Regions from separate parts of the Bacillus silvicola genome, predicted to be linked through region 3. Evidence: a T-box and tRNA genes for the amino acid it is inferred to sense, from the RefSeq annotation. Region 3 holds a T-box; the other regions hold tRNA genes.
What was found. The T-box of region 3 lies ahead of leuS (leucine--tRNA ligase). A T-box ahead of a tRNA ligase gene usually reads a tRNA of that ligase, here a tRNA-Leu.
Positions count from the first base shown of each region.

Region 1: it has a tRNA-Leu gene. The T-box ahead of leuS (leucine--tRNA ligase) is inferred to sense a tRNA for this amino acid. The anticodon was not compared.
Region 2: it has a tRNA-Leu gene. The T-box ahead of leuS (leucine--tRNA ligase) is inferred to sense a tRNA for this amino acid. The anticodon was not compared.

Region 1 covers NZ_JBNGVC010000013.1:409,260-412,432, reverse strand. The annotation lists rRNA gene ACP6L7_RS24380 (23S ribosomal RNA) at 1-752, shown strand, start outside; rRNA gene rrf (5S ribosomal RNA) at 854-969, shown strand; tRNA gene ACP6L7_RS24370 (tRNA-Val) at 975-1,050, shown strand; tRNA gene ACP6L7_RS24365 (tRNA-Tyr) at 1,059-1,142, shown strand; tRNA gene ACP6L7_RS24360 (tRNA-Gln) at 1,154-1,228, shown strand; tRNA gene ACP6L7_RS24355 (tRNA-Lys) at 1,233-1,308, shown strand; tRNA gene ACP6L7_RS24350 (tRNA-Leu) at 1,323-1,403, shown strand; tRNA gene ACP6L7_RS24345 (tRNA-Gly) at 1,433-1,507, shown strand; tRNA gene ACP6L7_RS24340 (tRNA-Leu) at 1,524-1,612, shown strand; tRNA gene ACP6L7_RS24335 (tRNA-Arg) at 1,616-1,689, shown strand; tRNA gene ACP6L7_RS24330 (tRNA-Pro) at 1,700-1,773, shown strand; tRNA gene ACP6L7_RS24325 (tRNA-Ala) at 1,789-1,861, shown strand; tRNA gene ACP6L7_RS24320 (tRNA-Ser) at 1,880-1,972, shown strand; tRNA gene ACP6L7_RS24315 (tRNA-Ser) at 2,028-2,120, shown strand; tRNA gene ACP6L7_RS24310 (tRNA-Met) at 2,145-2,221, shown strand; tRNA gene ACP6L7_RS24305 (tRNA-Asp) at 2,224-2,299, shown strand; tRNA gene ACP6L7_RS24300 (tRNA-Phe) at 2,308-2,383, shown strand; tRNA gene ACP6L7_RS24295 (tRNA-Thr) at 2,394-2,466, shown strand; tRNA gene ACP6L7_RS24290 (tRNA-Trp) at 2,473-2,543, shown strand; tRNA gene ACP6L7_RS24285 (tRNA-Ile) at 2,554-2,630, shown strand; tRNA gene ACP6L7_RS24280 (tRNA-Asn) at 2,638-2,712, shown strand; tRNA gene ACP6L7_RS24275 (tRNA-Glu) at 2,714-2,785, shown strand; gene ACP6L7_RS24270 (CBS domain-containing protein) at 2,917-3,173, shown strand, end outside.
Region 2 covers NZ_JBNGVC010000012.1:1,789,132-1,792,304, forward strand. The annotation lists tRNA gene ACP6L7_RS21300 (tRNA-Ser) at 1-52, opposite strand, end outside; tRNA gene ACP6L7_RS21305 (tRNA-Asn) at 59-133, opposite strand; tRNA gene ACP6L7_RS21310 (tRNA-Ile) at 141-217, opposite strand; tRNA gene ACP6L7_RS21315 (tRNA-Gly) at 228-298, opposite strand; tRNA gene ACP6L7_RS21320 (tRNA-Lys) at 312-387, opposite strand; tRNA gene ACP6L7_RS21325 (tRNA-Thr) at 398-473, opposite strand; tRNA gene ACP6L7_RS21330 (tRNA-Phe) at 488-563, opposite strand; tRNA gene ACP6L7_RS21335 (tRNA-Asp) at 573-648, opposite strand; tRNA gene ACP6L7_RS21340 (tRNA-Met) at 652-728, opposite strand; tRNA gene ACP6L7_RS21345 (tRNA-Ser) at 756-848, opposite strand; tRNA gene ACP6L7_RS21350 (tRNA-Ile) at 866-942, opposite strand; tRNA gene ACP6L7_RS21355 (tRNA-Met) at 947-1,023, opposite strand; tRNA gene ACP6L7_RS21360 (tRNA-Ala) at 1,044-1,116, opposite strand; tRNA gene ACP6L7_RS21365 (tRNA-Pro) at 1,132-1,205, opposite strand; tRNA gene ACP6L7_RS21370 (tRNA-Arg) at 1,216-1,289, opposite strand; tRNA gene ACP6L7_RS21375 (tRNA-Leu) at 1,293-1,381, opposite strand; tRNA gene ACP6L7_RS21380 (tRNA-Gly) at 1,398-1,472, opposite strand; tRNA gene ACP6L7_RS21385 (tRNA-Leu) at 1,502-1,582, opposite strand; tRNA gene ACP6L7_RS21390 (tRNA-His) at 1,607-1,682, opposite strand; tRNA gene ACP6L7_RS21395 (tRNA-Thr) at 1,693-1,768, opposite strand; tRNA gene ACP6L7_RS21400 (tRNA-Val) at 1,774-1,849, opposite strand; rRNA gene rrf (5S ribosomal RNA) at 1,854-1,969, opposite strand; rRNA gene ACP6L7_RS21410 (23S ribosomal RNA) at 2,071-3,173, opposite strand, start outside.
Region 3 covers NZ_JBNGVC010000012.1:1,647,733-1,650,905, reverse strand. The annotation lists gene ACP6L7_RS20575 (MDR family MFS transporter) at 265-1,458, shown strand; T-box leader at 1,511-1,729, shown strand; gene leuS (leucine--tRNA ligase) at 1,795-3,173, shown strand, end outside.

The DNA.
Region 1 (3,173 bases), on a different contig from region 3:
GCTTCGGTGGAGGCGCTGGTGGGATACCGCCCTGACTGTATTGAAATTCTAACCTACGGGTCTTATCGACCCGGGAGACAGTGTCAGGTGGGCAGTTTGACTGGGGCGGTCGCCTCCTAAAGTGTAACGGAGGCGCCCAAAGGTTCCCTCAGAATGGTTGGAAATCATTCGTAGAGTGCAAAGGCATAAGGGAGCTTGACTGCGAGACCTACAAGTCGAGCAGGGACGAAAGTCGGGCTTAGTGATCCGGTGGTTCCGCATGGAAGGGCCATCGCTCAACGGATAAAAGCTACCCCGGGGATAACAGGCTTATCTCCCCCAAGAGTCCACATCGACGGGGAGGTTTGGCACCTCGATGTCGGCTCATCGCATCCTGGGGCTGTAGTCGGTCCCAAGGGTTGGGCTGTTCGCCCATTAAAGCGGTACGCGAGCTGGGTTCAGAACGTCGTGAGACAGTTCGGTCCCTATCCGTCGTGGGCGTAGGAAATTTGAGAGGAGCTGTCCTTAGTACGAGAGGACCGGGATGGACGCACCGCTGGTGTACCAGTTGTTCTGCCAAGGGCATAGCTGGGTAGCTATGTGCGGAAGGGATAAGTGCTGAAAGCATCTAAGCATGAAGCCCCCCTCAAGATGAGATTTCCCATAGCGTAAGCTAGTAAGATCCCTGAAAGATGATCAGGTTGATAGGTTCGAGGTGGAAGCATGGTGACATGTGGAGCTGACGAATACTAATAGATCGAGGACTTAACCATATAATATGAAGCGATGTTATCTAGTTTTGAAAGAATATAAAAAACTTGTTGACTTTCAAAGGTGAATGAGTTATAATGATTCTTGTCTTAAATGAATACAGTCTGGTAATGATGGCAGAGAGGCCACACCCGTTCCCATACCGAACACGGAAGTTAAGCTCTCTAGCGCCGATGGTAGTTGGGACCTTGTCCCTGTGAGAGTAGGACGTTGCCAGGCAAAATGGAGGATTAGCTCAGCTGGGAGAGCACCTGCCTTACAAGCAGGGGGTCGGCGGTTCGATCCCGTCATCCTCCACCATATATGTCGGAGGGGTAGCGAAGTGGCTAAACGCGGCGGACTGTAAATCCGCTCCTTCGGGTTCGGCAGTTCGAATCTGCCCCCCTCCACCATTCTTAATTAATGGGCTATAGCCAAGCGGTAAGGCAACGGACTTTGACTCCGTCATGCGCTGGTTCGAATCCAGCTAGCCCAGCCATTAAGAGCCATTAGCTCAGTTGGTAGAGCATCTGACTTTTAATCAGAGGGTCGAAGGTTCGAATCCTTCATGGCTCACCATTTTAATCAAATATGCGGGTGTGGCGGAATTGGCAGACGCACCAGACTTAGGATCTGGCGCCTTTGGCGTGGGGGTTCGACTCCCTTCACCCGCACTTTTAATAAAATAACTCATACATGTCTTGCGGAAGTAGTTCAGTGGTAGAATACAACCTTGCCAAGGTTGGGGTCGCGGGTTCGAATCCCGTCTTCCGCTCCAATTTTCAATATGACATGCCGGGGTGGCGGAACAGGCAGACGCACAGGACTTAAAATCCTGCGGTGGGTGACCACCGTGCGGGTTCGACCCCCGCCCTCGGCACCATATGCGCCCGTAGCTCAATTGGATAGAGCGTTTGACTACGGATCAAGAGGTTAGGGGTTCGACTCCTCTCGGGCGCGCTTTTATTAACGGGAAGTGGCTCAGCTTGGTAGAGCACCTGGTTTGGGACCAGGGGGTCGCAGGTTCAAATCCTGTCTTCCCGATTTTCCCAAAAACATGGGGCCTTAGCTCAGCTGGGAGAGCGCCTGCCTTGCACGCAGGAGGTCAGCGGTTCGATCCCGCTAGGCTCCACTTTATTTTTTATATGTCGGAGGTATACCCAAGTTCGGCTGAAGGGATCGGTCTTGAAAACCGACAGGCGGTGAGAATCGCGCGGGGGTTCGAATCCCTCTACCTCCTCCATTTTTTCAAAAAAAGTGGTTTAGTTACATATAAAAAAATATTGATTTTCCTTCATGGAGGTATACCCAAGTTCGGCTGAAGGGATCGGTCTTGAAAACCGACAGGCGGCGAGAGTCGCGCGGGGGTTCGAATCCCTCTACCTCCTCCATTTTTTCAAACAATATAATATCGTCGCGGGGTGGAGCAGTACGGTAGCTCGTCGGGCTCATAACCCGAAGGTCGCAGGTTCAAATCCTGTCCCCGCAACCAATGGTCCCGTGGTGTAGTGGTTAACATGCCTGCCTGTCACGCAGGAGATCGCCGGTTCGACCCCGGTCGGGACCGCCATTTATGTTGGCTCGGTAGCTCAGTCGGTAGAGCAGAGGACTGAAAATCCTCGTGTCGGCGGTTCGATTCCGTCCCGAGCCACCATTTTTTTTATGCCGGCTTAGCTCAATTGGTAGAGCAACTGACTTGTAATCAGTAGGTTGGGGGTTCAAGTCCTCTAGCCGGCATCATTTAGGGGCATAGTTTAAAGGTAGAACTGAGGTCTCCAAAACCTCCAGTGTGGGTTCGATTCCTACTGCCCCTGTAAAGTATATGGGCCTATAGCTCAGCTGGTTAGAGCGCACGCCTGATAAGCGTGAGGTCGATGGTTCGAGTCCATTTAGGCCCACCATATATATTCCGCAGTAGCTCAGTGGTAGAGCTATCGGCTGTTAACCGATCGGTCGTAGGTTCGAGTCCTACCTGCGGAGCCATGGCCCGTTGGTCAAGTGGTTAAGACACCGCCCTTTCACGGCGGTAACACGGGTTCGAATCCCGTACGGGTCATAAAAAAAGAGTCAGCAATGTGCTGACTCTTTTTTATTATGTGTATGCCTCTTTTTTATCATCTTATTTTTCTCAAATAAATAAAGGGATTTAGGAAAAGCTATGGTATGTATTAAAAGGAGGAGATAAAAATGACGCGAGTTAGAGACTTTATGAGTACTCATATTGTACATTGTACCCCGTTAGATAATGTATATGAGGCTGCTGTAAAAATGAAGGAAGAATCGGTTGGATTGATTCCTGTTGTTGAAAATGAACAAGTTGTTGGGCTTGTTACTGATCGAGACTTAGTTGTTCGTGGGATTGCTGAAAAACATCCTGGATCTAATAAAATTACAAATATAATGACAACAAACATTGTTTCAGTTTCTCCAGATGATTCGATTGA
Region 2 (3,173 bases), 140 kb from region 3:
GCGATCTACTCCCTTAGCAGGGGAGCCCCTTGAGCCACTTGGGTACTTCTCTATAATATGGCTCCGCAGGTAGGACTCGAACCTACGACCGATCGGTTAACAGCCGATAGCTCTACCACTGAGCTACTGCGGAATAATTATGGTGGGCCTAAATGGACTCGAACCATCGACCTCACGCTTATCAGGCGTGCGCTCTAACCAGCTGAGCTATAGGCCCATAATTGAAAAGCGGGTGAAGAGAATCGAACTCTCGACCAGAGCTTGGAAGGCTCTTGTTTTACCACTAAACTACACCCGCATTAAATTGAAAATGGTGAGCCATGAAGGATTCGAACCTTCGACCCTCTGATTAAAAGTCAGATGCTCTACCAACTGAGCTAATGGCTCATTTTGAAAGTGGTGCCGGCTAGAGGACTTGAACCCCCAACCTACTGATTACAAGTCAGTTGCTCTACCAATTGAGCTAAGCCGGCTTGCGACTTCAAAATGGTGGCTCGGGACGGAATCGAACCGCCGACACGAGGATTTTCAGTCCTCTGCTCTACCGACTGAGCTACCGAGCCTTAATAAAATGGCGGTCCCGACCGGGGTCGAACCGGCGATCTCCTGCGTGACAGGCAGGCATGTTAACCACTACACCACGGGACCATTTGGTTGCGGGGACAGGATTTGAACCTGCGACCTTCGGGTTATGAGCCCGACGAGCTACCGTGCTGCTCCACCCCGCGATAATATAATATTTAATTTAGAAAAAATGGAGGAGGTAGAGGGATTCGAACCCCCGCGCGACTCTCGCCGCCTGTCGGTTTTCAAGACCGATCCCTTCAGCCGAACTTGGGTATACCTCCGAGATATAAACTTCTAATGGTGGACCTTGTAGGACTCGAACCTACGACCGGACGGTTATGAGCCGTCTGCTCTAACCAGCTGAGCTAAAGGTCCTTTATGGTAGCGGCGGAGGGGATCGAACCCCCGACCTCACGGGTATGAACCGTACGCTCTAGCCAGCTGAGCTACACCGCCATAAATAATATTCAAATAAGTGGAGCCTAGCGGGATCGAACCGCTGACCTCCTGCGTGCAAGGCAGGCGCTCTCCCAGCTGAGCTAAGGCCCCATGTTTTTTGGAATATCGGGAAGACAGGATTTGAACCTGCGACCCCCTGGTCCCAAACCAGGTGCTCTACCAAGCTGAGCCACTTCCCGTTAATAAAAGCGCGCCCGAGAGGAGTCGAACCCCTAACCTCTTGATCCGTAGTCAAACGCTCTATCCAATTGAGCTACGGGCGCATATGGTGCCGAGGGCGGGGGTCGAACCCGCACGGTGGTCACCCACCGCAGGATTTTAAGTCCTGTGCGTCTGCCTGTTCCGCCACCCCGGCATGTCATATTGAAAATTGGAGCGGAAGACGGGATTCGAACCCGCGACCCCAACCTTGGCAAGGTTGTATTCTACCACTGAACTACTTCCGCAAGACATGTATGAGTTATTTTATTAAAAGTGCGGGTGAAGGGAGTCGAACCCCCACGCCAAAGGCGCTAGATCCTAAGTCTAGTGCGTCTGCCAATTCCGCCACACCCGCATGTTATAATTTTTTAAGAAAAAATGGGGCGACTGATGGGAATCGAACCCACGAATGCCGGAGCCACAATCCGGTGCGTTAACCACTTCGCCACAACCGCCATGATTTTCTGGTGCCGACTAGAGGACTTGAACCCCCAACCTACTGATTACAAGTCAGTTGCTCTACCAATTGAGCTAAGTCGGCAAAAATGGTGGAGGATGACGGGATCGAACCGCCGACCCCCTGCTTGTAAGGCAGGTGCTCTCCCAGCTGAGCTAATCCTCCATTCGCCTGGCAATGTCCTACTCTCACAGGGACAAGGTCCCAACTACCATCGGCGCTAGAGAGCTTAACTTCCGTGTTCGGTATGGGAACGGGTGTGACCTCTCTGCCATCATTACCAGACTGTATTCATTTAAGACAAGAATTATTGTAACTCATTCACTTTTAAAAGTCAACAAGTTTTTTATATTCTTTCAAAACTAGATAACATTGCTTCATATTATATGGTTAAGTCCTCGATCTATTAGTATTCGTCAGCTCCACATGTCACCATGCTTCCACCTCGAACCTATCAACCTGATCATCTTTCAGGGATCTTACTAGCTTACGCTATGGGAAATCTCATCTTGAGGGGGGCTTCATGCTTAGATGCTTTCAGCACTTATCCCTTCCGCACATAGCTACCCAGCTATGCCCTTGGCAGAACAACTGGTACACCAGCGGTGCGTCCATCCCGGTCCTCTCGTACTAAGGACAGCTCCTCTCAAATTTCCTACGCCCACGACGGATAGGGACCGAACTGTCTCACGACGTTCTGAACCCAGCTCGCGTACCGCTTTAATGGGCGAACAGCCCAACCCTTGGGACCGACTACAGCCCCAGGATGCGATGAGCCGACATCGAGGTGCCAAACCTCCCCGTCGATGTGGACTCTTGGGGGAGATAAGCCTGTTATCCCCGGGGTAGCTTTTATCCGTTGAGCGATGGCCCTTCCATGCGGAACCACCGGATCACTAAGCCCGACTTTCGTCCCTGCTCGACTTGTAGGTCTCGCAGTCAAGCTCCCTTATGCCTTTGCACTCTACGAATGATTTCCAACCATTCTGAGGGAACCTTTGGGCGCCTCCGTTACACTTTAGGAGGCGACCGCCCCAGTCAAACTGCCCACCTGACACTGTCTCCCGGGTCGATAAGACCCGTAGGTTAGAATTTCAATACAGTCAGGGCGGTATCCCACCAGCGCCTCCACCGAAGCTAGCGCTCCGGTTTCAACGGCTCCCGCCTATCCTGTACAAACTGTACCAAAATTCAATATCAGGCTACAGTAAAGCTCCACGGGGTCTTTCCGTCCTGTCGCGGGTAACCTGCATCTTCACAGGTACTATAATTTCACCGAGTCTCTGGTTGAGACAGTGCCCAAATCGTTACACCTTTCGTGCGGGTCGGAACTTACCCGACAAGGAATTTCGCTACCTTAGGACCGTTATAGTTACGGCCGCCGTTTACTGGGGCTTCAGTTCAGAGCTTCGCTTACGCTAACCCCTCTCCTTAACCTTCCAGCACCGGGCAGGTGTCAGCCCCTATACTTCGCCTTACGGCTTCGCAG
Region 3 (3,173 bases):
GACTATGTGAAATTCATGTAGTCTCCCTTTATTTATATATTGTTACTGATGTCGTTCTTTGTCGGTAAGTCGATATATTTTAATAATCGCTGATATATTTCAAGAATCGCTGATATATTTTCAAGCGGCAATCAATATAATTTCATTCACCGACATGCCGTTATCTGAATTTCATCAACTATTAATCAGTTGCCTTCCTATTTAAAAACGACTACAATTTTACTGTTATATATGAACGAAAAAAATAGAATAGGAGGGGAGACTATGCCAAGGAAAGTATGGCTATTAGTAGCTGGGATGATTATTAATGTCACGGGTGCTTCTTTTTTATGGCCTTTTAATACAATTTATTTGCATGATCACCTAGGAAAATCTTTATCAGTGGCCGGAATGGTATTAATGATCAACTCGCTTACTGGTGTAATCGGAAACTTGCTCGGCGGTGTTTTATTTGATAAATGGGGCGGTTATAAATCAATTTTAGTAGGGATTGTCATTACACTCGTATCGATTTTAGGTCTTGTGTTCTTCCACGGATGGCCGTTATATGTTGTGTGGCTAGCATTAATCGGCTTCGGTTCTGGAATGGTCTTCCCATCGATGTATGCGATGGTTGGTACGGTTTGGCCAGAAGGCGGAAGACGAGCGTTTAATGCGATGTATGTTGGACAAAATGTCGGGATTGCGATTGGAACAGCGTGTGGTGGTTTAGTTGCGTCGTATCGTTTTGATTATATTTTCTTAGCGAACTTTATTTTATACTTTGTTTTCTTCTTAATTGCTTTTATTGGATTCCGTGGTATGGAAGACAAAAAAGAGCCAGGGGTACAAAAAGAAGTCGAAACGAAAAAAGGGTGGACGCTTACACCAGGATTCAAAGCACTTCTTATCGTATGTGTAGCATATGCTTTATGCTGGGTTACATACGTACAGTGGCAAGGTGCAATCGCAACACATATGCAAGAATTAAATATTAGCCTTCGTCACTATAGTTTATTATGGACGATAAACGGAGCGATGATTGTTTGTGCGCAGCCGCTTGTTAGTATGCTAATTCGCTGGATGAAGCGTTCTTTAAAGCAACAAATTATGATTGGAATTGTCATTTTTGCGGCGTCATTCATTGTGTTAAGCCAAGCGCAGCAATTTACGATGTTCCTCGTTGCGATGGTGACATTAACAATTGGTGAATTATTCGTATGGCCAGCAGTTCCGACCATTGCAAATATACTTGCACCAAAAGATAAATTAGGATTTTATCAAGGGGTCGTAAATAGTGCGGCGACTGTAGGGAAAATGTTCGGACCGGTCGTTGGCGGAGCAATTGTTGATATATACAATATGGAAGTATTGTTTATAGCGATCATGGTAATGCTTGTAGTAGCGCTTATTGCAACGAGTATTTACGATAAACGAGTAAAAGTAGAAGAAGCAGTTGAAGAAAAAATTGCAGTTTAGTTTGACGGAACATGCAACATGTTTTAGAATATATTTAAATTAACTCATATTTGTAATAACAGTGAGAAGGAGTAGTAGTAATAGAAGCTGGTTTAGAGAGTTGACGGTCGGTGCAAGTCAATCCACGTTTCGTTATGAACTCGCCTTTGAGTTGCAGTTGTGAAACTAATAGTAGCAATTGCCGTTAATCCACGTTACGGATCTAAGCGAATGTATATATTACATTAATTTAGGGTGGTACCGCGGGAATCTATAACCTCTCGTCCCTTTCTAGGGATGAGAGGTTTTTTGTATTTTGGGCGGTGAAAATAAATAGAATTTCAAGGAGGGTATCTCATGAGCTTTAATCATCAAGAAATTGAGAAGAAGTGGCAAGGTCATTGGGAAGAGAATAAAACATTCCGTACGCCAGATGAGACAGAAAAACCAAAATTTTATGCGCTAGATATGTTCCCATATCCATCAGGTGCAGGCTTACACGTAGGTCATCCAGAAGGTTATACAGCGACAGATATTTTATCTCGTATGAAGCGTATGCAAGGATATAACGTTCTTCATCCAATGGGATGGGATGCATTTGGTCTTCCAGCAGAGCAATATGCACTTGATACTGGAAACAGCCCGGCAGAATTTACAGAGCTTAATATTAATACGTTCCGTAATCAAATTAAAGCATTAGGCTTCTCTTATGATTGGGATCGTGAAGTAAATACAACAGATCCAAACTACTACAAGTGGACACAATGGATCTTCCTAAAATTATTTGAAAAAGGCTTAGCTTACGTTGATGAAGTACCTGTAAACTGGTGCCCAGCACTTGGTACAGTACTTGCGAACGAAGAAATAATTGACGGTAAGAGTGAGCGTGGTGGGCATCCAGTTGAACGTCGTCCGATGAGACAGTGGATGTTAAAAATTACAGCTTACGGAGATCGTCTATTAGAAGATCTTGATGAGCTTGATTGGCCAGAAAGCTTAAAAGATATGCAGCGTAACTGGATCGGTCGTTCTGAAGGTGCAGAAGTACACTTCAACATTGACGGTACAGACGAGAAATTCACAGTTTTCACAACGCGTCCTGATACATTATTTGGTGCAACATACTGTGTACTTGCTCCAGAGCATGCTCTTGTTGCAGACATTACAACAGCAGATCAAAAAGAAGCTGTAGAAGCTTACATTAACTCTGTTAAAATGAAGAGCGATTTAGAGCGTACAGAACTTGCGAAAGAGAAAACTGGTGTATTCACTGGTGCTTACGCAGTTAACCCAGTAAACGGTGAGAAATTACCAATCTGGATCGCTGATTACGTTCTTGCAACTTACGGAACAGGTGCTGTAATGGCAGTTCCAGCTCACGATGAGCGTGATTATGAATTCGCATCAGTATTCAATCTTCCAATGAAAGAAGTTGTAAAAGGCGGAGACATTACGAAAGAAGTGTACACAGGTGATGGTGCACACGTAAACTCAGCATTCCTTGATGGTTTAAATAAAGAAGAAGCAATCGTAAAGATGATTGAATGGCTTGAAGTAACGAGCGCAGGAAATCAAAAAGTAACGTACCGTCTACGTGACTGGTTATTCAGCCGTCAACGTTACTGGGGTGAGCCAATTCCAGTAATCCACTGGGAAGATGGCACAATGACAGCTGTGAAAGAAGAAGAATTACCATTAGTTCTTCCAAAAACAGAAAACATCCGTCCTTCAGGTAC